3 regions of the Nitrosospira sp. TNL300 genome follow, and region 1 is predicted to be linked to each of the others. Evidence: predicted binding sites of a transcription regulator. Region 1 holds the regulator's gene; each other region holds the start of a gene.

Evidence for each region. The regulator sigma-54, encoded in region 1, starts transcription at its own class of promoters, with help from an activator protein. The targets are predictions, from matches to a motif close to TGGCACNNTTCCTGCT.
Region 2: a site for sigma-54 is predicted at 8,251-8,266, ahead of pepA (flocculation-associated PEP-CTERM protein PepA). Genes of this name have one in related genera too.
Region 3: a site for sigma-54 is predicted at 4,491-4,506, ahead of ACZ5BW_RS14870 (DUF4113 domain-containing protein). Genes of this name have one in related genera too.

What each region holds. Positions count from the first base shown of each region.
Region 1 covers NZ_AP041005.1:97,633-107,662, reverse strand. Annotated here, with positions in the region: gene ACZ5BW_RS00525 (3-deoxy-7-phosphoheptulonate synthase) at 1-723, shown strand, start outside; gene ACZ5BW_RS00520 (cobalamin-binding protein) at 847-1,866, shown strand; gene ispH (4-hydroxy-3-methylbut-2-enyl diphosphate reductase) at 2,135-3,079, shown strand; gene ACZ5BW_RS00510 (KdsC family phosphatase) at 3,307-3,831, shown strand; gene lptC (LPS export ABC transporter periplasmic protein LptC) at 3,828-4,400, shown strand; gene lptA (lipopolysaccharide transport periplasmic protein LptA) at 4,420-4,956, shown strand; gene lptB (LPS export ABC transporter ATP-binding protein) at 4,969-5,775, shown strand; gene ACZ5BW_RS00490 (RNA polymerase factor sigma-54) at 5,826-7,292, shown strand; gene hpf (ribosome hibernation-promoting factor, HPF/YfiA family) at 7,320-7,655, shown strand; gene hprK (HPr(Ser) kinase/phosphatase) at 7,801-8,745, shown strand; gene rapZ (RNase adapter RapZ) at 8,835-9,674, shown strand; gene ACZ5BW_RS00470 (flavin prenyltransferase UbiX) at 9,820-10,030, shown strand, end outside.
Region 2 covers NZ_AP041005.1:2,815,462-2,825,491, reverse strand. Annotated here, with positions in the region: gene ACZ5BW_RS12960 (outer membrane lipoprotein-sorting protein) at 1-537, opposite strand, end outside; gene ACZ5BW_RS12955 (ABC transporter ATP-binding protein) at 607-1,323, shown strand; gene ACZ5BW_RS12950 (DUF1302 family protein) at 1,610-3,040, shown strand; gene ACZ5BW_RS12945 (ABC transporter permease) at 3,129-4,340, opposite strand; gene ACZ5BW_RS12940 (ABC transporter permease) at 4,352-5,581, opposite strand; gene ACZ5BW_RS12935 (ThiF family adenylyltransferase) at 5,650-6,555, shown strand; gene ACZ5BW_RS12930 (nitroreductase family protein) at 6,556-7,632, shown strand; partial or broken gene ACZ5BW_RS12925 (transposase) at 7,652-8,023, opposite strand; gene pepA (flocculation-associated PEP-CTERM protein PepA) at 8,352-9,200, shown strand; gene ACZ5BW_RS12915 (N-acyl amino acid synthase FeeM domain-containing protein) at 9,586-10,030, opposite strand, start outside.
Region 3 covers NZ_AP041006.1:2,315-11,352, reverse strand. Annotated here, with positions in the region: gene dapD (2,3,4,5-tetrahydropyridine-2,6-dicarboxylate N-succinyltransferase) at 490-1,407, shown strand; gene ACZ5BW_RS14890 (YgjV family protein) at 1,484-2,014, opposite strand; gene ACZ5BW_RS14885 (hypothetical protein) at 2,233-2,811, opposite strand; gene ACZ5BW_RS14880 (DUF4113 domain-containing protein) at 2,883-2,939, opposite strand; one part of gene ACZ5BW_RS14875 (IS3 family transposase) at 3,006-3,276, shown strand; one part of gene ACZ5BW_RS14875 (IS3 family transposase) at 3,276-4,186, shown strand; gene ACZ5BW_RS14870 (DUF4113 domain-containing protein) at 4,190-4,375, opposite strand; one part of gene ACZ5BW_RS14865 (IS3 family transposase) at 5,236-6,146, opposite strand; one part of gene ACZ5BW_RS14865 (IS3 family transposase) at 6,146-6,416, opposite strand; gene ACZ5BW_RS14860 (thermonuclease family protein) at 6,587-7,264, shown strand; gene ACZ5BW_RS14855 (hypothetical protein) at 7,389-8,540, opposite strand.

The DNA of each region.
Region 1 (10,030 bases):
TATTCGTTTCAGGGCCACGGCAAGGCCTGTCTGCCCTACGTATTCGAACTGGCCGGAAAATACGGCATCAGGGTGATAGCCATGGAAATCACCCATGAATCCCATCTCGAAGAAATCTGTGATGCGCTTTATCGAACGGGCAATGCCACCGGTGTCATGCTGCAGATCGGCACGCGCAACACACAGAATTTCGAGCTGCTGAAAATAGTGGGACGCCAGCAGGATTTTCCGGTGCTGCTCAAGCGTGGTTTTGGTATTACCCTGGATGAGTCCCTCAATGCTGCGGAATATCTGGCATCCGAGGGTAACCGCAAAGTCGTTTTCGGTCTGCGCGGCATGAAAACCAACATGGGAGATCCGCATCGCAATTTCGTCGATTTTGCCCATGTGCCAGTGGTCAAACGACTGACACGCATGCCGGTCTGCATTGATCCATCGCATTCTGTCGGAATGAGAGCCGCGTCCCCGGATGGCGTACTCGATATCATGCATGCAACTGCGCAAGGCGTCATTGCCGGCGCCAATATGATACTGGTGGATTTTCACCCCGCGCCGGGCAAAGCGCTGGTGGATGGACCTCAGGCACTGTTGATGAGGGAATTGCCGCTTTTCCTGGAAGACGTGGCCATTGCGCGAAAAGCCTACGAGCAGCGTGTTGCCCTTGCCCAGCGTTATCAGGAGGATGCCGAGCCGGCACTGCCCTCCTCGGTACAAAGCGCCTGAATTGCCTGTCTGAATTTCTTTTCGGCTAGACACCCCAGGCACGCCGCCCTGCCGGATGCCTTCAGCTTTCCCTTTCTCATTCTTTCCAGTCCTTCTCCATAGATATGCCGGGAGGAGAGCAGCGTGACCTTGATACGCCAGGTCCTGATGCTGCTGTTCGCGTTGTTTACATCGGCTCTCATGGATTCCGACTATGCTGGCGAAATTCGATCGGCATCCTCCCCGGGTTTTGCTGCTCCGGCAACCGGAACTTCTTTGCCGGGTTTTCCGGAGACAATGACGGACGATGACGGTCGCAGTGTTCGTATGACTCACGCTGCAATGCGCATCATTTCACTTTCACCCAACATCACCGAACTTGTGTTTGCAGCGGGGGCCGGGGAAAAGCTGGTGGGCGTCAGCAGGCACAGCAATTATCCGGATGCTGCAAAATCCATTCCCGACATAGGGGACTCGTTCAGTCTGGATCTTGAAAGAATTGTCGCGCTACAGCCCGATCTGCTGCTGGCCTGGGGCAGTGGCAAGGCCAGAGCCGATATCGAGAAGCTGGAAAGACTTGGCCTGACCGTTTTTACGACAGAGGCGGTCACGCTGGCTGATGTGCCGCGCCTGCTGCGAACAATCGGCAGACTGGCCGGAACCGCAGGATCGGCGGAACGGACGGCGAAGACCTATGAAGAGGCGTTGCAACAGATCGAGAACAGCTACAGCAACCGGCCGAAGGTCAGCGTATTCCAGTTGATCTGGCATCAGCCGCTGATGACGGTAAACAACCAGCACCTCATCAGCGATGTCATCCGCGTATGCGGCGGCACGAACGTGTTTGCGCTGTCATCTTCCCTGACGCCAGTGGTATCCGGGGAAAACCTGCTTGAGGCGGATCCGGATGCCATCATCAGCAGCGTCTTATTGGAGCAGGACGAAAGCGCGCCGGCTGAAGTCAAAGTTTTCCTCCGGCAGTTTTCCCAGCTCAGCGCGGTGAGGAATAACAATGTATTTTTCGTGCACCCCGATCTGATCCAGCGACAGACGACGCGCGTGTTACAGGGGACTCGCCTGGTTTGCGAACAGCTGGAACGCGTTCGTTCCCGCCGGAAAATCGACCGCTTGCCTGATCCTGATTTTCGTACTCCTCCGCCATGAACATGCACCGGGCAGGCGCTCGGAAACGGATTTGTCAATCAGGAGGATAAGAATTTCTCTTGAGAAAACATATGAATGGTAAAATAGGTGTTTGTGCTTTTGCCTTCCCCGGACTGCATTGAAAGCGCCAAGATTTGTAGAATGGATGCGCACTCGCAGGCATACAGAGGTTATCCAGGGGATTAATTTGAAGGTATATGTCGAATGCTAACCGTACCGCCAGCGGTATTTGTGCTTGAATGAGGTGTGCTTAATGGAAAACGGCGAAATGATCAAGGTATTGCTTGCAAACCCTCGCGGTTTCTGTGCAGGCGTGGACCGTGCAATCGAAATTGTCGAGCGTGCGTTGAGTACACACGGTGCCCCTATCTACGTGCGCCATGAAGTGGTGCACAACCGTTTCGTGGTGGAGGATCTGGAAAAAAAGGGGGCAGTATTTGTCGAAAACCTCGATGAAGTTCCCCCTGGCAGCATTCTGATCTTCAGTGCTCATGGGGTTTCCCATGCTGTGCGACGCGAAGCCGAGGCGGGGCAATTCAAGGTATTCGATGCCACGTGTCCGCTCGTGACCAAAGTTCATATTGAAGTGGCAAGGATGCGGGACCAGGGAAGAGAAATCATCATGATCGGCCATGCGGGTCACCCGGAGGTGGAAGGTACCATGGGCCAGGCCGAGGGAGAGGGCCCTTCCATGTATCTGGTGGAAACAGAAGAGGATGTCGAGAAACTGCAGGTGCAGGATCCGGCTCACCTGGCTTACGTGACCCAGACCACCTTATCCGTGGATGATGCCAATCGTGTGATTCAGGCCCTGAAAGGGCGTTTTCCCAAAATCCTCGGTCCAAAAAAGGATGATATCTGCTACGCCACCCAGAACCGGCAGGATGCGGTAAAAACGATGGTCAAGCAATGCGATCTCGTGATCGTGGTAGGCTCGCCCAATAGCTCCAACTCAAACCGCTTGTGTGAAGTCGCGAGAAATGCCGGCGTGGACGCGTACATGCTGGACCGGGCGGAACAATTGCAGGAAGCCTGGCTGAGAGGCAAAATGCAGATCGGTATTACCGCGGGGGCATCGGCGCCGGAAGTGCTTGTACAGGAAGTCATCTCGCGACTCAGACAAATCGTGTCAGAGCAAGCGGAACGGGAAGTGGTGGTGGAAGAGTTGAGCGGAGTGGTTGAGTCAGTGGTGTTTCCATTGCCAAGAAACTGATCCCGCCTTTTCATCCGGCAGTTTTACTCCCTTAGATCGGAAACTCCTTGCTTCCGTCCATCAGTGCCCGTTCGGGCTGACGCGGCAACCTCACAGCGATACAGCGGGTAGCTGCGGCATTCACTCATGTCCTACGTTCTCACCGAGCTTCGGCATTCATATGCAATGCAGGTTGTTCCAGAGTTTTTACAAATTCATTCGATCTGACTGTTTCAGCCAATAGCAAAATGCAACACATATACGAAAAGGCAAGAAAGATCAAGATGGTTATCTTCGATGTGGATGGAGTGCTCACGGACGGGAGCCTCTATCTCACGGATGGTGGTGAGGAGATCAAGGCGTTCAACAGCCAGGATGGCCATGGCCTGAAAATGCTCAAGGCCACCGGAATCAAGGTGGCGCTTATCACTGGCCGTCAGTCCCGTTGCGTGGATTTGAAAGCAAAGGACTGGGGCGTTACCCTCGTTTATCAAGGCGCAAAAAACAAGCTTCCCGCGTTCGAGGCCTTGCTCGAGGACCAGCACCTGGATGCATCATCGTGTGCATACGTGGGAGATGATCTGATCGATCTGCCGATCCTGCTGCGTTGCGGTCTTGCCATCTCTGTGCCTGCCGCGCCTGCCCTGGTGAAAAAGCACGCGCACTATATAACCCGTCTGGAAGGAGGGCGGGGTGCGGCGCGCGAGATCTGCGAAATGATCATGCAGGCACAGGACACGCTGGATGCGCATCTTGCGACTTATCTCACATGATGGGTCACCTTCGCCTCGGGTTCCTTTTCGTTATAATAGCCCTGTTTGCATCATTGCTATTCCTGCTGAATCAGGACGGGCATGCGCCTTTGCTTGCGCCGGAGAGTGCATCGGTACGGGCTCCCGATTATGTTTTGGAAGATTTTTCTGCCATTCGCACGGATGAGAATGACGTGGGATACAAAATGCTTCGCGGAAAAAAAATGGTGCATTATCCCGACGATGATTCGGCTGAGCTGGAACAACCACGTTTAATTACTATCGAACCCGGTAAACCTCCGGTACAACTGAAGGCGGATCATGCCAGGATGTCTGCCGAGGGCGAAGACATTTATTTGAGCGGCAATGTGGTGATTGTCCGAAATGCGGGTAAAGGCCGCGATGAGACAATCTTGACGACCAGCCTGTTGCATCTTATTCCCGGTCAGGATATTGCGCGAACGGACAAGCCCGTGGAGATAATTGAAACGAATGCCACTATCAGAGCGATTGGAATGGAAATGAACAATCGTACCGGCACCACGCAGTTGCTGTCGCAAGTAAAGGTCGTGCATGACAAGAAACGCTAGGTTCTCTTTCACGATTTCCATGAAACCCCTGTCTGCTGCTTTTCTCGCCGTGATGCTCTTCAGCTCACCGGCTCTGGCAGAGCGGGCCGACAGCGACAAGCCCGTGCACCTGGAGGCAGATCGCGCTACCGTGCAGGATGCCAACAAGCTGGCTACCTTTATCGGCAATGTCGTACTGACACAGGGAACACTGATTATTCGCGCAGACAAGATGACAGTGAAAGAAGACGTCAACGGTTTTCAATACGCCACTGCATTCGGCAATCTCGCCAGTTTTCGCCAGAAGCGCGATGGCAAGGATGAATACGTGGAGGGCTGGAGCGAGCGTATGGAATACGATGGCAAGGCCGACAAAGTTCAGCTTTTCAAGAAAGCAAGGTTGAGACGCGGGAAGGATGAAGTTCATGGAGACTATATTTCCTACGATGCGATCAACGAATTCTTCCAGGTAAATGGCGAGGGTGGAACAAGCACCCAAACCCATTCCGAGGGCAGGGTGAGAGCCGTGATACAGCCCAAGAAGAAGGAACCCAAACCCGAGGCAGACAATTCATAAACGAACATCGTTATGGAACTTCATCTCTCTCCAACCCGCGATCACGCCGACCATGCTTCCCAGGCTCCTGAAGCTCCCCTGGTTTCCTCAGGGAAGAGGAGTGAATTCAGGGCGGAGAATCTGAAAAAAAGCTACAAGTCGCGCACAGTGGTGCATGATGTTTCCCTTTCGGTTAAAAGCGGAGAAGTTGTCGGCTTGCTGGGCCCCAATGGCGCAGGCAAGACCACCTGTTTTTACATGATGGTGGGCCTTGTGCCGCTGGATGGAGGCAACATCGTCCTTGATGAGCTTGACCTAAGCGAGATGCCCATGCACGAGCGCGCGCGCCTCGGCTTGAGCTATCTGCCGCAGGAGGCTTCGATTTTCAGGCGACTCTCGGTAGCCGACAATATTCGCGCTGTACTGGAATTGAAAAACTATGGGGCTGACGAGATGCAGCAGCATCTCGACAATTTGCTGCACGATCTGCATATCAGTCATATACGCAACAGTCCTGCCATCAGTTTGTCCGGCGGGGAACGGCGGCGCGTTGAAATTGCCCGTGCGCTGGCGACAAGTCCGCATTTCATCTTGCTGGACGAGCCGTTTGCCGGCGTTGATCCCATTGCCGTGCTGGACATCCAGAAAATTATCCGCTTTCTGAGGGAGCGGGGCATCGGTGTGCTGATCACAGACCATAATGTCCGGGAAACACTAGGAATCTGTAATCATGCCTACATCATAAGCGATGGCAGGGTGCTTGCGAGCGGCAGTCCAGACGAAATCATTTATAATGAAAACGTAAGAAAAGTCTATCTGGGAGAACATTTCCGCCTTTGAAAATAAAGCTTCGCTTTACCTGAGATCGGCTTTATCGCTGTTTTTCCAATATGAAACCAACCCTTCAAGTCAAGCTGTCTCCGCATCTGGCGCTTACGCCGCAATTGCAGCAATCCATCCGGTTATTGCAACTCTCCACGATAGAGTTGAACCAGGAGATAGAGCGCATCGTGCAGGAGAATCCCCTGCTGGAACTTGATGACAGCATCGGCAACGGCAGCATGGATTATCATAATGTCATGCCGGAGGAGTTGGCCGCACCCTTGCCGAATGAGCTGGAGATTGCCGAGGAAAGCACGCCCGTTCTCTCCCTTGAAGCAGAGAGTGACGTAAAACATCCGCTTGATGAGCGGGAGTGGCTTCCGGATGACAATGTTTTTCGCCACAACCGGGACGATGATGACGAACGCGATATTCCACAACAAGCGGCAGAACCGCCAAGTCTGCGCGACCACCTCAACTCGCAGCTCAGCCTGAGCCAGATCTCCCAGCGCGATAGAAAGATCACCGGATTACTGATCGACAGCCTGGATGATGATGGCTATCTCGTCCAGGACCTGGAAGAATTGGTCGATCTGTTGCCCGCCGAACTGGCAATAGATATCGACGACCTGCACATTGCCCTCGAACATTTGCAGCACCTGGATCCACCCGGCGTCGGTGCGCGCAATTTAAGGGAATGCCTCGTCATGCAACTGCATGCGCTGCCATCCGATACGCCCTACCTGGAGCAGGCGTTGGCGCTAGTAAACAATCACCTTGAAAGTCTCGCATCCCGGGATTTCAGCGCCATCAAGCGGGTTCTGCACTGCAATGACGACTGCCTTCGTTCCATCCAGCAGATGATAGCGCGATTGAATCCGAGACCGGCCACGGCCTTCAGCTCGGCAGTTGCCTGCTACATCGTACCCGACGTCATCGTGACCAGAATCGGCGGTTCCTGGGTAGCCAGCCTTAACCCGGAAGCAATGCCGCGTCTCAGGGTCAACCGGCTCTATGCCGAGATCCTCAAAGGATGCCATGATGACTCTACCCGTCGGCTGAGCAGTCAATTGCACGAAGCAAAATGGCTGGTAAAGAACGTACAACAGCGTTTCAACACCATCCTCAAGGCATCGGCAGCCATTGTGGAACGCCAGCAGCAGTTTTTCGAGCATGGAGCAGTTGCGATGCGTCCGATGATACTGCGTGAAATCGCCGACGTGCTGAATCTGCACGAATCCACCATTTCGCGGGTTACCACGCAGAAATTCATGCGTACGCCGCGCGGTATTTTCGAATTGAAGTATTTTTTTGGCAGCCATGTATCAACAGATACCGGCGGCGCCTGTTCCGCCACCGCCATTCGCGCGCTGATCAAGCAAATGATCAATACAGAGGATTCGAGGAAGCCGCTCAGCGACAGCCAGATCTCGGAGGTCCTGGGGCAGCAGGGTATCATGGTTGCTCGCCGCACCGTGGCAAAATATCGGGAGTCCTTGCAAATTCCTTCCGTCAATCTTCGGAAATCGTTTTAACCCCAGTTCATTTCATAGGAGCCGCAAATGAATATCCATGTCACAGGCCGGCAGGTCGAAATCACACCTGCACTGCGCGATTATGTCGTTTCCAAATTGAGCCGGATTACTCAACGTTTCGACCAGATTGTGGATATCACTGTGACTCTTTCCGTGGAAAAGTTGGCGCACAAGGCGGAGGCGCTGGCGCGGGTGCCTGGCAATGATATTTTTGTCGAGGCAGACAGCGCCGACATGTATGCTTCCATAGATAACCTCGTTGATAAACTCGATCGTCAGTTGGTCCGCCGCAAGGAGAAAAATGAAAGCCAGCGCACGGATATCGTTCAAGGAATTCCGGATCAGGGCAATCTGAATCAATGATCAGGTGTAACAGCGGTAAAGAGCCCGTCTGTATCAATAAGGGTCAACACCGATTTTCGCTCCGAAACCGTGAACTTGTTTCGGAACTCCCGGGAAGAAGCTCGTGATTTTTCCCAATCCTGATAATCAGGAGGTATTCAATCAGATGGCCGAAATCGATGCCAGACAGCTTTTCGAGGAAAAACGCGAGAAACTGGATCTCACCTGGGAAGCGGGGCGGGACGGGGGCGACAGGCGTCTCGATAATGAAGCGATCGCGCATTCGACGCAGGGAATGATCGGACACCTCAATTTCATCCATCCCAACTGGATTCAGGTACTGAGCGAAACCGAGGCTGAATATCTCAATGCGCTCGATCCTGCTTCCCTCGAACAGCATATGCAGAGGCTTGCTGAAAGCGACATGCTATGCATCATTGTTACGGCGGGCGCATGTGTTCCCGATTCCATCAGGTCCCTGGCGGATTCGACGCGTATCCCTCTCTTCTGTACCCCCTACTCCAGTCTCGAGATCCTCTGGGTATTACGTCCCTATCTCGGACGGGTCCTTGCTCCTTCCTGCAGCAGGCATGGCGTATTGCTCGACGTTCTTGGTCTCGGCGTAATGATTACCGGCGAGAGCAGTGTCGGCAAGAGCGAATTGGCGCTGGAGCTGGTGAGCCGCGGCCATGGATTGGTGGCGGATGATGTGGTGGAGCTCTATCGCATTGCGCCGGAAACGCTCGAAGGGCGCTGCCCGCCCATGCTGCGCGATTTTCTCGAAGTTCGGGGCCTTGGAATGCTGAACATTCGAACGATTTTTGGCGAAACGGCGGTACGACGCAAAAAAAACATGAAACTCATCGTTCACTTGCAGAAACCCAGCAGCACTGATCTCAATGCAATGGAACGGTTGCCGATCAATGATGTCACTGAGAATATCCTGGATGTCAACGTCCGGAAAGTCATTATTCCAGTTGCCGCCGGCCGAAACCTCGCTGTGCTGGTAGAGGCGGCGGTGCGGAACTACGTTTTGCAGTTGCGCGGCATAGACAGCGGTCAGGAGTTTTTCGCGCGCCATCAACAGGAACTCGAGAACGGGCAAACATAAACACGTGGGCGAAAACAGAGTTAAAACCTTCTCGTCCCTCCCTGCCTTTTTGCTCACGGATATTCTCATCCGGTACGCGATTTGAACCTATGCAGTTGATCGTCATCAGCGGCCTGTCAGGCTCCGGCAAGAGCATTGCGCTTACCGTTCTGGAAGATAACGGCTATTATTGCGTTGACAACCTTCCGGCCAACCTGCTGCCGGAGGTGACGGTTTATCTGAAGCAATCCGGTCACGAGCGCGTCGCCGTCAGCATTGACGCCAGAAGCTTCGAAACCTTGCATCTCCTGCCACAGCGGTTGGCTGACTTGAGGCAGCAGAAAATGGATATTCATCTGTTGTTTCTCGACACCAAGACAGATACGCTGTTGAAGCGTTTTTCCGAAACTCGCCGCCGTCATCCACTCAGTGACAATCAATCGACCCTGCCGGAATGCATAGAGATGGAACGCGAGATGTTGCGTGAAATTCATGATCTGGCAAACCGCATTGATACCAGTGACCTGAGCGCGAGTTCGCTGCGAGCCTGGATAAGAGATTTCATCGGGCTGGAACCCGGGCGCCTGACGCTGCTGTTCCAATCTTTTGGCTTCAAGCACGGCATCCCGCTGGATTCCGACATGGTGTTCGATGTCCGCTGCCTTCCCAATCCCCACTACGAAGCCCTTCTGCGACCTTTAACGGGAAAGGACGGCGCCGTGATCGAATACATGGATGCAAACAGCAGCGTGAATCGCATGTTCGAGGATATCCGGCGATTCGTCGATGACTGGCTGCCCTGCTTCATCCGCGATAACCGCAATTACCTGACGGTAGCGATCGGCTGCACCGGAGGGCGGCACCGTTCCGTCTATTTCGTGGAGCGGTTGGCGCGTTACTTTACGGAAAACAACCAGGTTCTGGTACGGCACCGGGAATTGAATGCATAAAACGGCTATTCGCCACCAGCAACATTGCAACCATGTTCGGGAACACGGCATTCTCCGGTCACCAGCTGTTACCTATTTCTAGACATTGAATTCTCGCGCCACTACATCGAAAACTGTCACCCTTGCTTTTACCGGCGCATCCGGGATGCCCTATGGCATGCGCTTGCTGGAGCTGTTGCTCGCGGCCGGCGCCCGCGTGTACCTGATGTATTCGCAGGCAGCGCAGATCGTGGCGCATCAGGAAATGCAGCTGGTATTGCCATCACGTGCCAGGGAAGCCGAGGAGCTGTTCAGCCGGCGTTTCAAGGTAGAACAGGGCCAGTTACGCGTGTTCGGACGGGAGGATTGGCTGGCTC
Region 2 (10,030 bases), 500 kb from region 1:
TACCCAGTATAAGACTTTATGATACGTAACCCCCCGGTCAACGCCGATAAGTTCCAGCACGTAATACTTTTCGCCATCGATCGTATCAGTGCGTAATATCCTGGGATTGTAGTCCCCTGAGAAGTTCGCCCGCGCGAGATCCCCATTAGCAACCTGGCCCGTCAGTCTCTGTGACAATGAAAGGCGAATCGGCTGGGAAACCTCAGGCATGAATACCCACAGATCACGCCCCTTCATGAGTAGAATCTGGCCGCGTTCCGCAGCAGGAGTTGTGGTCATCACCACGCTGTTTTCGTTGCCCTTGGATAGAACTCGAAACTTATGCACGTCTTCCGGTTGGCTTGGCGCCGTAGTCGTGACAGTTATGTCGACCTGGAAGCTTTCGCGTGGGAACCGTATCAGGTCCGATTTTTCCAGTATTTCCCGAGGCAGATTCGCATCATTGGGCTGGGCAGATGCGTCAGATTGCGCGGATGCCGAGGTAACAAACAGAGAAAGTAGCGTGACAACGCATTGCAAAGATTTAGATTTTTGCATTTTCGCTCCTATTTATGGATATGCATCACACCCAAGCCTTTCGGGCTTACGCATTTTAGGATAATTTGCATGAACATTGTGTGGCTTGAGCACGTTTTTAAAGAGTACGCCCTGGGTGAGCAGCGCGTCCAGGCACTTAGAGATATTTCGCTGAATGTTGAAAACGGCGCTTTTCTCGCCATAGCAGGCCCTTCCGGTAGCGGCAAATCGACATTGCTGAACCTGATTGGTTGCATTGATACGCCATCGCGCGGAAGAATATTTATCGAAGGTCAGGACGTCAGCGGACAAACACCAGATGAGCTATCGGAACTCAGAGCGCGTACCATTGGTTTTATCTTCCAGACATTCAATCTGTTTCCGGTTCTCTCCGCTCAGGAGAACGTGGAATACCCTTTGCTGCAGCTCAAGGAGTTGAGCGAGACGGAACGCCGTCGCCGCGTTTCCGAATATCTTTCTATTGTTGGTTTGTCAAAGTTTGCCAATCACCGCCCCAATCAGCTTAGCGGAGGCCAGCGGCAGCGGGTAGCGATTGCACGTGCCTTGGCGACACAACCGAAGATTGTGCTAGCGGATGAACCTACCGCTAATCTCGACCATAAAACCGGGGAAGGCATTCTTCAGTTGATGAAAGATATTAACGACAGCTTCAAGACAGCCTTTATTTTTTCCACTCACGACAGACGTGTCATGGAGATGGCAAACCGGCTGATACACATCGAAGACGGGGAGATTCTGCGGCAGGATACGGCAGCGGAAGGAAGAAGCGAAATCATGCCTGGGTAGTATGAGCGATGGAAGACAGGATCCCTGGATGCGGATACAGACACATCGGATGGAGCCAAGACGTCGCATTAAATACCTAGTCCTCCAGGTAGTATCGATTGTTATCTTTTCGCCCGTGCCAAGCTTTGCGGAGGCTCCTGTAATTCCCGGGCTCATCGGGGGGGTCACAAAGCCCTCTCATTCGCCTGTGAAAAACCTGGATGAGGCGCCTTTATCCTTATCCTTGTCCTCATCCATGTCCTCACCTTCAACTCGACAGGTTGGAAAACCAACGGATGAGAGCGATATGGTCGTTGAGAATAGAGCCGGGGCGAATGAGGAGACCAAAGACGAGCCCCTGCTTATGTCTTTGTCCCCATCCCTTTCCTCACTCTCGATCCAACTGCTAACTACGGTCAGTGAGCCTGTTTTAGTGGCACAAGCTAAAGATAACGCGGAAAGCGAATTCACAACCCGTGAGTCGCTATTTGGTGACGATGAACCTCAAAAGAAGAAGCCACCGGAGCCCGTCTGGAAGAAGCTGGTAATGGGCTGGAGAGGTTTTTCTCAATTTGAACTCGCTGATAACTACAGTAGTCCAGAGCATCTTTCCAAAGCCAAGCTACGCACGGAGCTGTCGCGCACGGGCCAATTCAACGAATACATAAAGTGGAAAATAAGCGGCCGATTCGACTACGACGCCGCGTATGACCTATCCAATTTCTATCCACCGGATGTTCGCAGCGATCAACGCTATGAGTTCTTTGTGCGTGAGAATTATCTGGACATTTCCGCTGGCGATTTCGATTTTCGTCTTGGCCGTCAACACGTAATATGGGGAGAGATGGTGGGCCTGTTTTTTGCCGATGTCGTATCAGCCAAAGACATGCGCGAGTTCCTCCTGCCGGCCTTCGATATTTTGCGCATTCCCCAGTGGGCGGGGCGCGCGGAATATTCGAAGAATGACACTCATGCTGAACTGCTGTGGATTCCTGTACCCACTCTTGACGAAATCGGCAAGCCGGGTGCAGATTATTACCCAGGCCCGCTACGAGGAATCGCCTCTTATCTGCCCGAAGATCGTTCTGGACGCAATGTGGAGAACTCGAATTATGGAATACGGTTATCCCAGCTCATAAAGGGCTGGGATATTTCCGCCTTCTATTACCATAGTCTCGATGCTGCTTCCACGTTTTACAGGGTTAGCGGACCGACCGAGCCACTGGTCTTTCAACCGCGCCACGATGTAATAGACCAGGCAGGCGCAACTCTTACAAAAGATTTTGGTTCTGTTGTATTGAAGGGCGAATTGGTCTATACGGATGGGCGAAAGTTTAACGTCTTTCGGCCGAGCGCGGTGGATGGATTAGCCAAGCAAAATACGCTCGACTACGCACTTGGTCTTGATTTCAGCTTGCCGGCTGACACGCGCCTGAATTTGCAGTTTTTCCAGCGCGTGTTTTTTGCCCACGACCGCGATAGCTTTACAGACAGCGTGGAGAATGGCGCCAGCATTTTTCTTCACGTTAAGCCTTGGCCCAAATGGGAGACACAAGCACTGCTGGTCCACAGCCTGAACCGGAGTGACTGGATGTTTCGCCCGCGCATCTCATGGAACTTCGAGAAGAATTGGCGATGGGCATTGGGCGCAGACGTTTTAAGTGGGGAGCCGACAGGCTTTTTCGGTCGTTTTGAGCACAATGATCGTGTATACACGGAAATGCGCTACTCATTCTGATCTTCTTGCTGCCATCACCTCCCGACCGTAGCAACACGGGCAACAGCGCAAAGGTGTCGAAGTAGATGGCACGATCCTTGCGCCGTGATCAGAGATTCTGCCGCAGTGCCTCAACCACCTGAACACGGGAAACATGTCTTGCAGGAAAGACAGCGGCGAGTACGGTTGCCAGGATTCCAATGGAAAAAGATATCAGCAGAGTGGAGGGAACAACCTGGATATGCGCGATGTAGCCCATGTTGGCATTGGGCGGCGGCGGCATCGGAATCCCGATTGCAGATATAATCAATGCCAGCACCACCCCGACGGCAAGCCCAATGGTGCTGCCCAAGACGCCGAGCAATGCGTTTTCAATCATGATCATGCGAAAGATATCACTGCTGCGGTTGCCAAGCGCCATCATCGTACCAAACTCTCCCATTCGCTCGAAAATGCTCATGTTCACGCTGTTGGCTACACTGAGTAGAACCATGACAAGAATGACAAGTTGCAGCACACCGAATTGGTCTTTGTACAGCTCTACCGTTTTTTCGTAGAAATCATTCAGTTCGACCCAGGTCTTGATTTCCAATCCGAAAGGTCCAAGCTGCTCCTTCAGCAGAGTGGCGATGCGGCCGGTATCGTCGGTTTTTTTGAGCGTTACAACGAGTGCGTTTACGTCCCGGGTGCCAAGTAATTCCTGCGAGGCTGCTAAAGGGATTTTTATCGCTCGCGCATCGTAATCATTGGAGAAACTCTGAAATACTCCAATCACCTCCAGATCGATACTGTTCAGGGCGCCTTCAAGAGTATTTGCCAACAGTGTGACGTCATCCCCCGGTTTCAATTTCAACCCTTGCGCGACACCCTGTCCAAGTAGCACACCGAAAGTATCCTTGTCCTCGAGTTGGCGTCCGGCGATGATCGAAACAGAGCTTCCCAGTCTTGCTTCTTGCGCTGGTTCCACGCCTTCGCCGATGATGGGCAAATCGCTGCGGCCGTTGCTAAGAAGGCCGGAGAAGTTCAACCGCGCCATCACATTTTCGACACCCGTCTGGGCAGCGATGCGTTGTTTGATCGCATCCGGATCGGCAATCAAATACCTTTCAGGGGCACGGGTTCCTTCAGCAAAAAAACCTTTTTTATAGACTTGCAAATGCCCTGATTGAGAATGAATCAGGGCCTCTGACAGGGTCACGAAAACGTCATTCACCCAGCCCCCGGCAAGAATAAGGCCTGCGACTCCAGCCATGATGGCTACCAGCGTCATCGCGGTATGCGACTTTTGCCGAAAAACACTGCGTAGGGCAAGCTTGAACATCGCTGTCGGCGCTATCGGTTATGCCGCAACGCATCAACAATGCTCATGCGTGAAGCGCGCCAGGCCGGATAGATGCTGGCAGCGAGAGTGGTGCCAATCGCAAGCGCCAACGATTGCAGTGCTATGTCCAGGGTAACCAGAATCTCTCCGGTATAACCTCTCGCCATACCGGGGGGAGGGGGCATGGGAATTCCAATGCTGGAGATGATATAAGCCAATAACAGCGCCAGCAGCACTCCCAGGATGCCGCCCAAGCAGCCAATGAGAATGCCTTCGGCCATGAAGAGGCGCATGATACCCATGCGCTTCACTCCAAGTGCCAGCGAAGTACCGATTTCACCTATCCGCTCCATGACATTCATTGTCATCGTGTTGGTAATGCTGAGAAGGATGATTGCGGCAATAATAAGCCTGATACCATAAATCTGCTTGGTGAAGAGTGTCACCGTCTTGTTATAGAAATCTGAGAGGTTATACCATGGGACAATCTGGAATTTGTCTAGCGGGAGTATGCTGCTCAGCTGTGCTAATGTGCTGTCGGTTTGTTCGGTCTCGTTCAGCAGTACCATCCAGACATGCGCTCCATCGGTGCGGAGTAATTGTCGTGCTGTTTCGATAGGCATACGCAGAGCCGAATCGTCATAAGACTTGGTGACGGTAGAGAATAAGCCGCGAATCCGCACCTCTATGGCATTGACCCCCCTCGTAGCAGTATTTGCCAACAGTACCACATGGTCTCCCACATTAGCGCCGAGATTACGTGCCAGTCCTTCACCGACGATAATACCCAGTGGATCATTGGCAGAGAGATGCTGACCTGCGGAAATCTGCAATGCATCGCCAAAAAATCCCTGTTGACGGGCATCGTCGCCCTCGCCTATAAACGAGATAGTTGCATCATTCCGACTGATCAGTCCACTAAAGGAGAGTCGGGGGGCCACGGCTTTGATTCGTCCTGATCCATCTGTACTTTCTAGTTCAGGTACCAGATTCGGCAGGAGAAAAGCATAAGGGTCCGCCTTTCCCGCTTCATGGTAGCCTGGGCGGACAATTTGTAGGTGGCCTAATTGTGACTTAATTGTGTGTTCGCGAAATGCCAAAAATATGTGTTCGATAAAGCCACTTGCAAGGATGAGAGCGATAGTGCCAAATGTAATTGAGCCCAGCGCAATGGCGCTACGACGCTTTTGACGCTTAGCGTTACGAAGCGCTAGGGAGAAGTCCAACCACAGCGTATGCATATGTCAATTAATCGAAAAGGAGTGGCTTCGGCTGGAAGGCTGAATAGCTGTCCATGGAGAAATGAAAGATGGTAAATTGTACAACAGACGAGACCGGTATAAAGGCAGCGAGCGATAATAACGCGTTCAGCTACGAAAAGGCATTCTCACGAAATATTGGCTGGGTGACGGAGGCCGAGCAACAGGCGCTACGTCGAAAGTGCGTCGCCATCGCAGGGCTCGGGGGAGTCGGAGGTTCCCATCTGTTGACCTTGACGAGGTTGGGGATTGGTGCGTTCCACATTGCGGATTTCGACACGTTCGATCTGATCAATTTCAACCGTCAGACTGGAGCAACTATAGGGACTTTAGGCCATGGCAAGCTTGAGGTCATGGTCCGGGAAGCGCGGAATATCAACCCCGAGCTAATAATCAAGGGTTTTGGTCATGGTGTAAAATCTGACAATTTGGATGATTTTCTTGAAGGCGTGGATATTTATATAGATGGTTTGGATTTCTTCGCCTTTCAGGCTCGTCTGAAGGTTTTTGCCGCTTGCGAATCAAAAGGTATTCCCGCTGTTACCGCTGCTCCGCTAGGGATGGGTGCTGCGGTACTCAATTTTTTTCCAGGCCGTATGAGTTTTAATGATTATTTTCGGTTGGACGATGCCCCTGAGGCAGAAAAGCCATTGCGCTTCCTGATGGGGCTGGCGCCCGCCCGCCTGCAAATGGGTTATCTAGCTGATCCTTCAACGGTTGATTTGGCCGGCCACAAGGGTCCCTCCACCATGATGGCTTGCCAGCTCTGTTCCGGTGTGGCGGCGACCGAAGCTCTAAAAATTCTACTCGGCCGCGGCCCTGTCTTGGCAGCACCCAGAGGCTATCATTTTGATGCCTATCACAAGAAGCTCGCTCATACATGGCGCCCGGGCGGCAATCGCAATCCTTTGCAACGTCTCGCTATTGCCATTGCTAAACGAAAACTAGGATTGTAAGTGAACTCTATTCCCCAGCCGCTCGCAGATATTCTTCAACTCGCCCGTTGGGCCCCAAGCGGGGATAATACTCAACCATGGCGATTTGAAATCATAGACGAACGGCATTTGGTCATCCATGCGTTCGACACGCGCGACCATTGCGTTTATGATCTCGATGGTCATCCCAGCCAAATTGCATTGGGCGCCCTATTGGAAACTCTGGCTATAGCCGCCAGCGGACATAGCATGCGAGCGAAATACAAACGATGTATTGGATCATCCGATGCACACTTAGACTATTTTGTCGAACTGCTCCCGGACAACCAATTGCCTTCAGATCCCTTGCTGCCCCACATCAAGAATCGTTCCGTCCAGCGCAGGCGTTTTCGTACCACTCCCCTATCTGATCTGCAAAAGCAGGTACTACAAAAGGCTGTCGAAGAATTTTACACAGTACGCTGGTTCGAGGGCGGAAGTCAACGCTGGCGCTGGGCGAAGCTAATGTTTGACAACGCGAAGCTCAGACTCACTCTCCCGGAAGCTTATAGCGTCCACCGCGACGTTATCCAGTGGAAAGCGCGTTTCAGCGAGGACAAGGTGCCAGATCAAGCCTTGGGGCTGGACGCTATGACCCTTAAACTGATGGGCTGGGTTATGGGCAGTTGGCAACGTGTGCATTTTTTTAACACTTACCTCGCTGGGCACCTGGTTCCTCGGGTGGAGATGGATCTGCTCCCCGGCTTGTTCTGTGCCGCGCACTTTGCCATTCTTGCTCACAAAGTGCCTAAAACAATGGAAGACTACGTACGCGCAGGCCGTGCAGTTCAGCGTTTCTGGCTCACCGCAACTGGGTTGGGACTGAGTTTGCAACCAGAATTGACACCTTTGATTTTCAGTCGCTATGTGCGCGAAGGAAGGCATTTTTCGCAATTGTCCAAGGCTTGGTCAGACGCACAAACATTGGCGGAGAGACTGAAAAACGTTCAGGGGGATGACACGGCCTCCACCGTATTTCTAGGACGAATCGGTCTTGGCGAGCCGCCTAGAGCGCGTTCGCTACGTTTACCGCTGCAACGACTTACTACCGGAACCTGAACCGCCTACCGCAGCAGAGCCAGGCGATGCTCTCCATTTCGTCGTGCTCCGCAAGTCCGGCCTTCCATAGCGCTTCGAAGAAGCCTGCTTTTCCCATGCGAGGAAGCGCTTGTGAATCGCGCTGGCACTGCCGAAGCGCTCGCCGGGCAGCGCCTTCCACTGGCAGCCGGTGCGCAGCACATACACAATGCCGTCAAACACCTGTCGAGCTGGCTGGCTTGGGCGGCCGTCCCGCACCTGGCTTGCGCAGGTACGCCTTGTCCGGCGGCAGCACGCGTGTGGGAATCAGCGGCTCCACCCGCTGCCAGAACTCATCTGTTGCTACCCACGACTCGACTCGTTTCTTGCTCAAGTATCGCTCCGGCACCGCGCTCTCTGCAGTTCGGACCATAGTTTAACTATTTACGGATAAGTTCTAAGATATGGAGTAAAGCTGGGGCATGCCGCTACCCGGGTACCATCACTCCGATGGACTCTTCTCGGTTTTCCCGCAGACTGACGGGGAAATTCCAGCTCGCCTATGGACATATGTCGAATTCTTTTACACTTTTACGGCAACTTTACTTACATTCTTCACTCGTCCCGGTTAATCTTTTGATATTAATGGATTTTATTATATGGCACAGCGTTTGCTTTATATTTAAAGTGTCCTTTATCCCTGACCATAAGGCACGTAGACTCTGGTTCTATCATCGCATCTGAAATTAAAGGAGGAGATTATGAAATTCAATTTAAAATTATCCGATTTATCGAGGCATCTGGTTACTGGCGCAGCAGTCGCAGGACTGGCGGTTAGCAGTTCATCGGCGTTAGCACTGGGTATAACATTCACGGCAGAGCCGTTTACCGTCAACCCTGGGGTAGTAGGTGAGGCTAATTCATCTTTTAACGCTCGCTATATCGACTTTAGTTACCAAGCCGAGGTTGACCAAACTGGCTCCGATTTTGCGGAAACAGGTGCCGGCTTTTTTGGTACGTTTCGGGATGCGCTTGGCGGCTCTCCAATTGCCAATACAGGATTGGGCACAGACTACCAGATGTACGCGCTCTATAGCGGAACTGGTGCCTCCGTGGAGAACCCGCCAGGCGCTGTGCAGGGCACCTTTCAAACTTTTAATGTAACCTTCTTTGTGGATCCGAGCATGAACACCCAGATCGGCCTGCTTCCAGGCATGAATGGAAACTCTATGGGTGTCACTGGTGGTGGTGGAGATGATATTGAAGTATTATCTGGAGTGTTAGGAGTTCAGGAGGGTGGATTTCGTGTCTTCTCAGCGCTTGTCGCAGGTGATTTCCACGTGCAATTCGACGCCACACCTGTAGGAGGATTCTTTAGCGGTGCAGCTTTTGCCGGCGGTTCCACTGTTGGGGATATCAATGGGGTCAATACCTCAGTGAGCGGTGTTTCGTTGCCACCTTCCAACTTCACCGACGCTACTATTATTGGTTCGGGAAATAGCAGTTTCACGGCAGTGCCGGAACCTGGGATGTTGTTCCTGGTAGGTATTGGATTAGTCGGTATGGGGTTCGTCTCCTCTCGAGCAAAACGGGGACAATACGCTGCTTAAGGCAATAAACCGGCCGCCCGAGAATTCTCTGGGTTTCAAAAAAATCGGAAACGGATTTCGTTTCCGATTTTTTTCTTGTGCTGAGTTGTGTTGTAGTGTAGGTGCAGTCTAGAGGTGAACCTTCAACGAGGCTAGGCTTATACTGATGCCGTCGTTCACCTTAACTCAAGACCGAGAGCCTAACTGTCATAGTCAAATAGGAGATTATGATCAAGGCTGCTTCATAACGCCTGCTCTTTCAGCAATGGGTCATCTAGACAGTGATGTGGATATCGTTTACAGGTTTTGATCTGCTGGCGCACGTGAGTCGAGAGTCATTGTTACCCTATCAAAATGAGGCTGTGGAAGCAAATATATCTACTCTGTCTGATCAGGTTTAGCCAGTTCAATGCGCTGGGGAGCAATATCGCGTGAGGTTATTTGCAACCTTTTCTTCCTCAGGTTTGGTAAGAAAATAAGTGTAGAGAGATCTTTGCTTGGGTTCGTGGGACCCGGCTAAACAAGCGACCTGTGCATCCACATAATCCAATTCCAAACGCAATAGCACAGCTGGTGCATTAACACGTTCACAGATACGTGTTTCACCGATCTGGCGAAATCCTAATACTCGCTTATAGTATCCTGCGTGGCGCGGATTTACCTCGATTACAAAATCTGTTGCCTTGTGAATAATGCGTCCATAAATATAAGCCAGATTAAATAGGGCAGCCAGCAACTCGGCTGAGCTATGGAGGGGATTTATCGCGAGTTTGGATAATTCACATATCTTTCGTTCTTTTGTGCGTAAGATTCCAACTTCCTGGTTATAAAGTGTATCAACGAGCAAACCA
Region 3 (9,038 bases), on a different replicon from region 1:
CCGTAAAAATGTGTGTTTATGCGTCTACGCGTTTAAGTCTAGATGCAATTTACGTGGTATGCAATATAAGCAATAAGTTCAACTCCACTCAAACTAGGTACAGTTACCCGCGACGATGGGCTGCCCTTCATCCAGCGGTTATGTGAGTCACGGTATTCCTCTGGATTTTGGCTTATCGGTGTCTCGTCGGTGTAATAAATGCAAAAGTTTTACACCTTGGTATATCGAGCCGGGCGGCAGTACGCAAGTGCAACAGCTATGACCACACCTTTCAATCGTGCACTACTGAACTATATTAAGAAGGCAAACAAAAAGCTTTGGTCATCCTACGCCCGCATTGTGAAGTTTGTTTTTCCTAAATTGACGTGTGTCAATCCTGTTGAACAGTCTGCGGGGAATCTTATGGACGCTTTTTCAAGGAACTCCTAACAGCGGGGGAAGGTTTGAAAAACCCTATAGTTTCCGGAGACAACTGGAGAAGATTTCACAATGACCACTGACCAGACTGTCACTCGATCTCAGCCTGATACTCAAAAAGCCGAAGTCTCCACCCACAACTTGCCCGCCACAACCCCGGACGGGGTCGGCGGCTGGTCCCTGTCCGAGCTGCAATCCGCCATCGAGCACGCATGGGCCACAGAGTCGGCAGCACGGTCCGAGAACGTGCGTGAGGCTGTCGAAGCCACCCTTTTAGGCCTCGACTGCGGACGTATTCGCGTAGCCGAGCGCCAAGGGGTGGGCCAGTGGATCGTTAATCAGTGGGTAAAGAAGGCTGTACTGCTGTCGTTCCAGCTAAGTGACAACAAGCTGCTGCGCGCCGGGGACCTGTCATTCTTCGACAAGGTCGCTACCAAGTTCGCCAGCATCGACGAGCACGACATGCGCGCTAATGGCGTGCGCGTCGTGCCCCCAGCAGTCGCCCGCCGTGGCAGCTTCCTCGCTCGCAACGTCGTCCTGATGCCAAGCTTCGTCAATATCGGTGCCTACATCGATGAAGGCACGATGATCGATGGTTGGGCCAACGTGGGCTCGTGCGCCCAGATCGGAAAGAATGTGCACATTGCCGTCGGTGTCTGCATTGGCGGCGTGCTCGAACCAATGCAAGCCAACCCTACCATCATCGAGGACAACTGCTTCATTGGCGCCAACTCGTCAGTAGTCGAGGGCGTCATTATCGAAGAAAACTCTATCATAGCTATGGGCGTACAGCTGGGCCAGAGCACCAAAATCCTGGATCGCGAGACCAAGCAAATCAGTTATGGACGCATTCCCGCTGGCTCCGTGGTGATAGCGGGAACACTGCCTTCAAGCGACGGCAGCTACAGCACTGCTTGCGCCGTCATCATCAAGAGAGTCGATGCGCGAAGCCGGGCGAAGACGAGCATCAACGATCTGCTGCGCGCCTAATCCAAGAAGGATTCCACGAAGTCCTGAAATAGGTGCAATGGCATTTTTCGCTTTGATTGGGTTGGCGCTTCAGCGATTATGGAGTCGCCGCGGCACGCTCCAGGCGCACGATAGTCCACAGGCTGATGCCTAGCGAAGCAGTGTTCATCACCACTCCGCCGATAGAGTCGAGCGCCATCGCATTTAACAGCCACAAGCCCGTGGACAGCATGACCTGAGCGCGTAAACGCGTGCCAGCCAGATAAAAGTATGCGTAAGTGGCGTTTAGCGCAGAAATCCAGGGAAGCAGTGAGACTGGCCCCGCCCAGGTCTGCCACAGGACCGCGGTGAACATCAGGCAGTATGAAGCAGCCGTGTTACGTCGCGCTTTGCCAGACATCGCAGGCGCGATGAACGCGAGGATTTGGCGAGACGCAATCAGCAGGCAGATTACAGATGCGGTCCAGCCTGCCAGCATTGCGTAGTGTAAGGCCCAGAGTACCAAGCCCAGGCCGACGCCGATCTTCATGATTTTGTCCTCGCGCATGGCGTATGCGCCCAGGCTTACGAGGGTGGCAGCGTAGCCCACCAGCTGCGCGGTGGAGAACAAGTCAGCATTACTGGTCACTTGGTGGGGTTTGGGCGATAGCGAGCGGGGAGTTTAGGAAGCGGATTTGAGAGAGAGCAATTATAAATGGCTAGTGATATAGCTTGGGAATCAGAATAAAGTTTTTATGCTTTCCATTTTCCGCGGAGGTGAGTAGGTCCAATTGTTCCACCCATCCGTGCCTCATATGTGCCATAGCGTCAGTGGCAAGCTGCCTCCCATCCACCGGTTAGTAAATCCTATTGATTCATAAGAAGCCAACCTAAAATGAAGCTTCCTGCAATAGTGCCGAATGCGCCGAGGATAAAAATCAGCCATCGATAAAAATACCAACTATTGCGGCCTCCATTTGCAAAGTTTGCAACTTCATCATCCAAAAACCTCGCCACAGCTGATTCGTCATAAAGATTTTCGGAGTGATTCTTGGGATCCCCAAGCCTGCTCTTCAGATCGGCAAACCAGGGGTGCTCGATGGAAGAAGAGTACCGCTCATGCAACCGTGCAGCATAGACGTAAAAGGAAACATACAGCCGGTAGTAGCGGCCTATAAGCCGATAGGTGATGTATGAAACCGGCCCCATGAGTATAAGAAATGTTGCTGCCAGGATCAGCGCGAGCTTTGATGCCTCCGGCGTTCCTTGAAGCTTATCGAACGAGAATGCAGTAATAGCCAGCGAGGCAGCCAGAATTGTAGTTAGCAGTGTGAGTGAGTATTTTGTATGAGAGAAAAATAATTGAAGCGAGTGGAGCATGTTTTGACGAGAAAAATCCAACATCTCCTCGTGCCGAATATCGTGCGGGGCATTATTTTTTTCCATGGCTTTCCTATGATCATCATGTTCGCAGCTGAAACCTAAACCCATGCTCACCTCCGACAGGAATAGGGGCGCTATTGTGCATAAGCAATCGGCACATCGCTCCATCTTGTAGTGTAGCAGGGCGACATGTAGTGGTTTAATTTGCACAGACACCTCGATAAGTGGATTATTTACTTAAAGAGGAGGTTTTGAAGATGGAACGCAGGGCACGGAGGGAATTTGACGCCAGCTTCAAGTTAGAGGTTGCGCGGATGGTGAAGGATCAGGGAACGAGTATAGCCGATGTTTGCCGCAGCATGGATCTGGGAGAGACAGTAGTTCGGCGCTGGGTGAAGCAATATACAGCGGAGCTGAACGGCCAGGTGGGTATGGGTAAGCCGCTCACAGCCGAGCAGCAGCGCATCCGACAATTGGAAGCCGAGAACCGGCAATTGCGGATGGATAATGACATATTAAAAAAAGCCTCGGCCTTCTTTGCCCGCGAACTGAAATGAGCTACCGGCTGGTTCGCCAATTGCAACAGAAGGCCATTCCTGTGCAGCAGCTATGCCGGGTATTGCAGGTCAGCCGTGCTGGTTATTATCAGCACCAGCAGCGTACTGCGCGCGCTGTGGATAGCGCTGCCACGGTTCATCTCAAGGCTGCGTTTAGTGCCAGCGGCAGCAGTTACGGCAGCCGCCGTCTGGTCAGGGTCTTGCAGGCTAAAGGATTTTCCATTGGTCGCTACCGCGTGCGGTGCTTAATGAAAGCAGCGACATTGCGTCCGGTATGGAAACGCAAGTTTGTTCGCACTACCGATAGTCGGCACGACTTGCTAGTAGCGGAGAATCTGCTTAAGCGAGAATTCGAAGTGGCGTTACCGAATCTTGCCTGGGTATCAGATATTACCTATGTGCGCACGCGTGCCGGCTGGCTCTATCTTGCGGCAGTCATGGACCTGTTTTCCCGCAAGATCATTGGCTGGGCGATGGCGCTAAACATGACAACCAGCTTGGTTATCTCGGCATTGCGCATGGCCATTGCACAGCGCAGACCTCCTGCCGGACTGCTGTTGCATTCCGATCGTGGGAGTCAATACGCCAGTCTGGAATACCAGGCCTTATTGAATCAGCACCGCATTCGCTGCAGCATGAGCCGCAAGGGAGATTGTTGGGATAATGCGGTTATGGAGCGTTTCTTTCTGAACCTGAAAATGGAGCGCGTATGGCAACGAGATTACGCCAATCAGGCAGAAGCTCAACGAGATATTACCGATTACATCGTATGCTTCTACAACAGTAGCCGGCTACACTCGAAATTGGGCTACCTGTCACCTGTCGTCTATGAACGAAAAATGGCAGAAACACCACCTATCTCAGTGTCTGAAATTACTTGACCACTACAACATGGCTTCCCGGCGCATGGCCCAGGGCTTGGGAGAGGAGGGGGTAAAAACGGAAACGGTATTGCGCCCATAGCGAGAATTGAGAGCGCCTATGGTCTTCATCAAACGCTGCGACCGCTCGTTCGCCCCATGCTCAAGCAGCAATGACCCTTGGATGGTTTGCGCATCATTTATGCCCATCAGCATCACGCCTGTCTTCTTGTAGGCGTAGCCTGGGATAACCCGTTTTTAAGAATGTGATGAAGAACTCTCAGTGTCCTCCATCCTCCAGTAAGCCACCATCGATTCTGTCGAGAGCATGAACTTTCCCACCCCACCAATATATGATAAAAATCATGCATCCTATCTCCTGGAGGATGTATGAGGATGTACAAAACCCTCACCTTTGGCAATGGAGCTCTAGGGGGAGAACATCGTGTTTTTGCAGCATGATGTCTTTGCAAGCAGGATCCAGCTCGATATCATCCTCCTGGAACAGATCATCCACCAGGAGGACGAGCTATCGCATGAGACTGGAGGAAAACCGGATCGACATACCGCCAGGCCTCAATGAAACGAAGCTATAAAACCAAAACACAAAGCAGCGCAAACCTAGACAAGGAGTAGGTTTGAGCCGTTTTTACAAGTCCTTTTTGCAAGCTATTACCTCCTGCTGCTGTTCTTTCCTTGTTCCTTCCTTCCTTTCTTTTTCTCCTTTCTTCCCTTCCTTTTTTTTCTCCTACTTCTTTCCCCCTCTTTCCTTCCCATAGCTCCTTATGCGACGCTAAATTACGAAACCGGGGGGATAAATGACCAAAAAACGCAGAAAACGGGAACGTGAGATGCCCTGAAGATCGCGTAACCCAGTTTCCTGCTCCTGGCACTCATGAACAAAAAAACAGGAGGTTTCGGTTGAGGTAGGTTCAGGAAGTGAGGCATAGAAATTAATTTGCCTGCTGGGTAAGAAAAACGCTTTGCCTGGCAGATAAAAGAAGGCGAAATTTTTCACTTTAGACCGGTACTGATTCTGAAGTGGAGTTATATTTGGCGTAGTGTAGTGGTCAAGTAATTTCAGACACTGAGATAGGTGGTGTTTCTGCCATTTTTCGTTCATAGACGACAGGTGACAGGTAGCCCAATTTCGAGTGTAGCCGGCTACTGTTGTAGAAGCATACGATGTAATCGGTAATATCTCGTTGAGCTTCTGCCTGATTGGCGTAATCTCGTTGCCATACGCGCTCCATTTTCAGGTTCAGAAAGAAACGCTCCATAACCGCATTATCCCAACAATCTCCCTTGCGGCTCATGCTGCAGCGAATGCGGTGCTGATTCAATAAGGCCTGGTATTCCAGACTGGCGTATTGACTCCCACGATCGGAATGCAACAGCAGTCCGGCAGGAGGTCTGCGCTGTGCAATGGCCATGCGCAATGCCGAGATAACCAAGCTGGTTGTCATGTTTAGCGCCATCGCCCAGCCAATGATCTTGCGGGAAAACAGGTCCATGACTGCCGCAAGATAGAGCCAGCCGGCACGCGTGCGCACATAGGTAATATCTGATACCCAGGCAAGATTCGGTAACGCCACTTCGAATTCTCGCTTAAGCAGATTCTCCGCTACTAGCAAGTCGTGCCGACTATCGGTAGTGCGAACAAACTTGCGTTTCCATACCGGACGCAATGTCGCTGCTTTCATTAAGCACCGCACGCGGTAGCGACCAATGGAAAATCCTTTAGCCTGCAAGACCCTGACCAGACGGCGGCTGCCGTAACTGCTGCCGCTGGCACTAAACGCAGCCTTGAGATGAACCGTGGCAGCGCTATCCACAGCGCGCGCAGTACGCTGCTGGTGCTGATAATAACCAGCACGGCTGACCTGCAATACCCGGCATAGCTGCTGCACAGGAATGGCCTTCTGTTGCAATTGGCGAACCAGCCGGTAGCTCATTTCAGTTCGCGGGCAAAGAAGGCCGAGGCTTTTTTTAATATGTCATTATCCATCCGCAATTGCCGGTTCTCGGCTTCCAATTGTCGGATGCGCTGCTGCTCGGCTGTGAGCGGCTTACCCATACCCACCTGGCCGTTCAGCTCCGCTGTATATTGCTTCACCCAGCGCCGAACTACTGTCTCTCCCAGATCCATGCTGCGGCAAACATCGGCTATACTCGTTCCCTGATCCTTCACCATCCGCGCAACCTCTAACTTGAAGCTGGCGTCAAATTCCCTCCGTGCCCTGCGTTCCATCTTCAAAACCTCCTCTTTAAGTAAATAATCCACTTATCGAGGTGTCTGTGCAAATTAAACCACTACATAGTTATTGTTCTTCTTACTGCCAGATGAGGTCGTGGCAACTACAATTTATCAACTTATTTATTCTCTTAAACTGTGAAAATTAAGTTCGGAAACCTGAGATCGTGATCCCCTATACCCGATCGAGCCGATTAATAATCGGCTTGGTTATCTATGCCTTATGCGCCTGCCTGGCCCAGGCAGAAATCCTGAGCGGCAAAGTTGTCAAGATCGCCGATGGCGATACCCTGACAGTTCTCGATAAGTCAAACCGGCAACACAAGGTAAGACTTGTAGGCATCGATGCGCCCGAGCGCAAGCAGCCGTTTGGTACCGTATCCCGGCAGAACCTGGCCACGCTGGTGTTTGGCAGAACCGTTGCAGTGGAGTGGCACAAGCAAGACCGCTATCAGCGTGTTTTGGGAAAAGTGCTATTGGATGGAAAGGACGTCAATCTTGAGCAGATCAAGGCGGGACTGGCATGGCATTACACACAGTATGACAAAGACCAGCAGTTGGCTGATCGGAGGCTTTATGCCGAGGCTCAAAAGGCAGCTAGTCTCAAGGGCATTGGCCTGTGGAGTGATGCGGCGCCTGTAGCACCGTGGGATTTCCGGCACAACAAGCCTGCACCGTCAGTTGCGGTTGAGGAGTGCGAGATCAGGTTTGCTGGATTCCGGTACAAGATCGACCCCGTCATTTGTGGGATTTGTCGGAATGCCCTCAAGTCTGCCTCCACCCTGCCCAGCCTCATGGAGCTTGCGCGCCTTGCAATTCGTCCTGGTTCCAATGAGGCCAATTGAGGATCGGGGATATTCCCGCTAATAAGTTTTCCCCGATTGGCGTGGATATATCTGTTGATAACTACTTAAGCTCTTGTCTCGGCTTGGGTTCCCGGCGCTGATCAGGATTGCAGCACTTTCTGCTTCATGGCGTTAAGCACCCTCCCAGGGCGCCCAGGATGCTCTTATCAGCTGGTTTTTCACGGGCAACGCCAGTTGCCGTCCCGCAGTCCGCTTTGCCTGTCATGACCTGTGATCCAATCTTTCCGAACTGCCGCTTTGTCGCAGGTGGTCGAGTTTCAACTTGCTCCAGGGAATGTGCATTAACACCCGCGATAACGGTGTAGCTGATACTTCCGGTTGTGCCTTTTTTTATCAATGCTGGCGCCTGCTGAAAGGCCCATATTCCCATGTTGTCATGACGCAGGTTCTGGCTCCTGTTGAAAAATGCCCGAACCATAATGGGACCTGTTGTCGGTCCTGTGATTGAATTTATCCTGATTCTGTAGCTCGGTGTATTCCCGTTGGGCCGTCCGGCATCATCTGTATGGATAGAGTCGAACATCGGCATGGCAGGGTTCAATGAACCGGGTGTGACTGGCAGCAGCAGATTTGCCAATGAAGAATCGTAGGGTAGCGTCACGCTATCGTTTCCAGTGTGCAAACGCAGCGCATCGACATCATGTCTGGCATTATCAATAAACATTGTGGAAATCTGAAGGAGCCGCACCGACTCGAACGTTTTTGTCTGCAAGGGATCCGGGGTCACGTCCTCTGTGAATTCAAACGTTCCCGCCACATGAAGCGTGGTGGCCAGGGCTTGCGGCTCTTCCAGGGTCAACAGCCAGATGAGTTCCATGATCTGACTGGTCGTGCCGCTCTTCCGCAAATGGGTTATGGGAGAACCCGTAATCCGGATCAGCATTCTGTCCGCGTTACCCTGGTTGAGCTGGAAGGTGTCAATGGAAACCCGCTCCAGCTGGGGATGGAAGAATAAGGTCTTTTTCGGACATGAAGCGGAAGTACCGAAGATTGCCGGGCCGAGGACCAGGCTCTGACCGAACGGCAGCGGCGGCGTGGGATCAGCTCCGGCCTTAAGCCGCAGATAACCGGAAGAGTAGAGCACAAGAACCTGCGGGAAACGGCTTGTACCGGGTACACGTTTCGCAAAGGATAAAAGCTTTGTCATCCCCATTGATTCGCCATTGATCAGGACTTCGAACGGATCTTCGGGAATGGACGCCCGCAGCTTTTTTATTACCCACACACCGTTGTTAAACATCCCTGACTTGTTCACGGCGTTCTCGTCTCACAAAAGTATGTAGCCTTGGTGCGTGACGTGCTCGCCCGGTCCACCGCCGGCTGGCGCGTCAGTATCTCCATGCATTTCGAGATTTTCGCCTGTCCTCGAAAATCTTCCCTATTTTCCCCGTTTGCTGCTCATCACAGGCCACGCCAGCCCCCCAGTGCCTGGGATGGTGCGCTTCGCCTGTCATGGCCTGTGCTCCGCAAGCCTGGCTTGCGGCCGCAGCCGCACTTGAATGCCCTTGAACCCCTTTGCGCCGGCACGCTCGCAGCTCCCCGCGGCAATCCCCCCACAACGTCCCCCAATCTTCTGTGAGGGGGACGTGTGGGGGGATAAACGTATACGCGGGAAGCTTCAGTCCCGCTATTTGCCTGGCTTTTACCCCACCCATTCCCAACCCTTGCCCGTGAGGGCAAGGGCTGTCTCCCCACTCCCGTCGCCCCCAGGGGCGAGGCGAGGAGAGTCCAAGCGAGAGGATCAGTTTTTAGA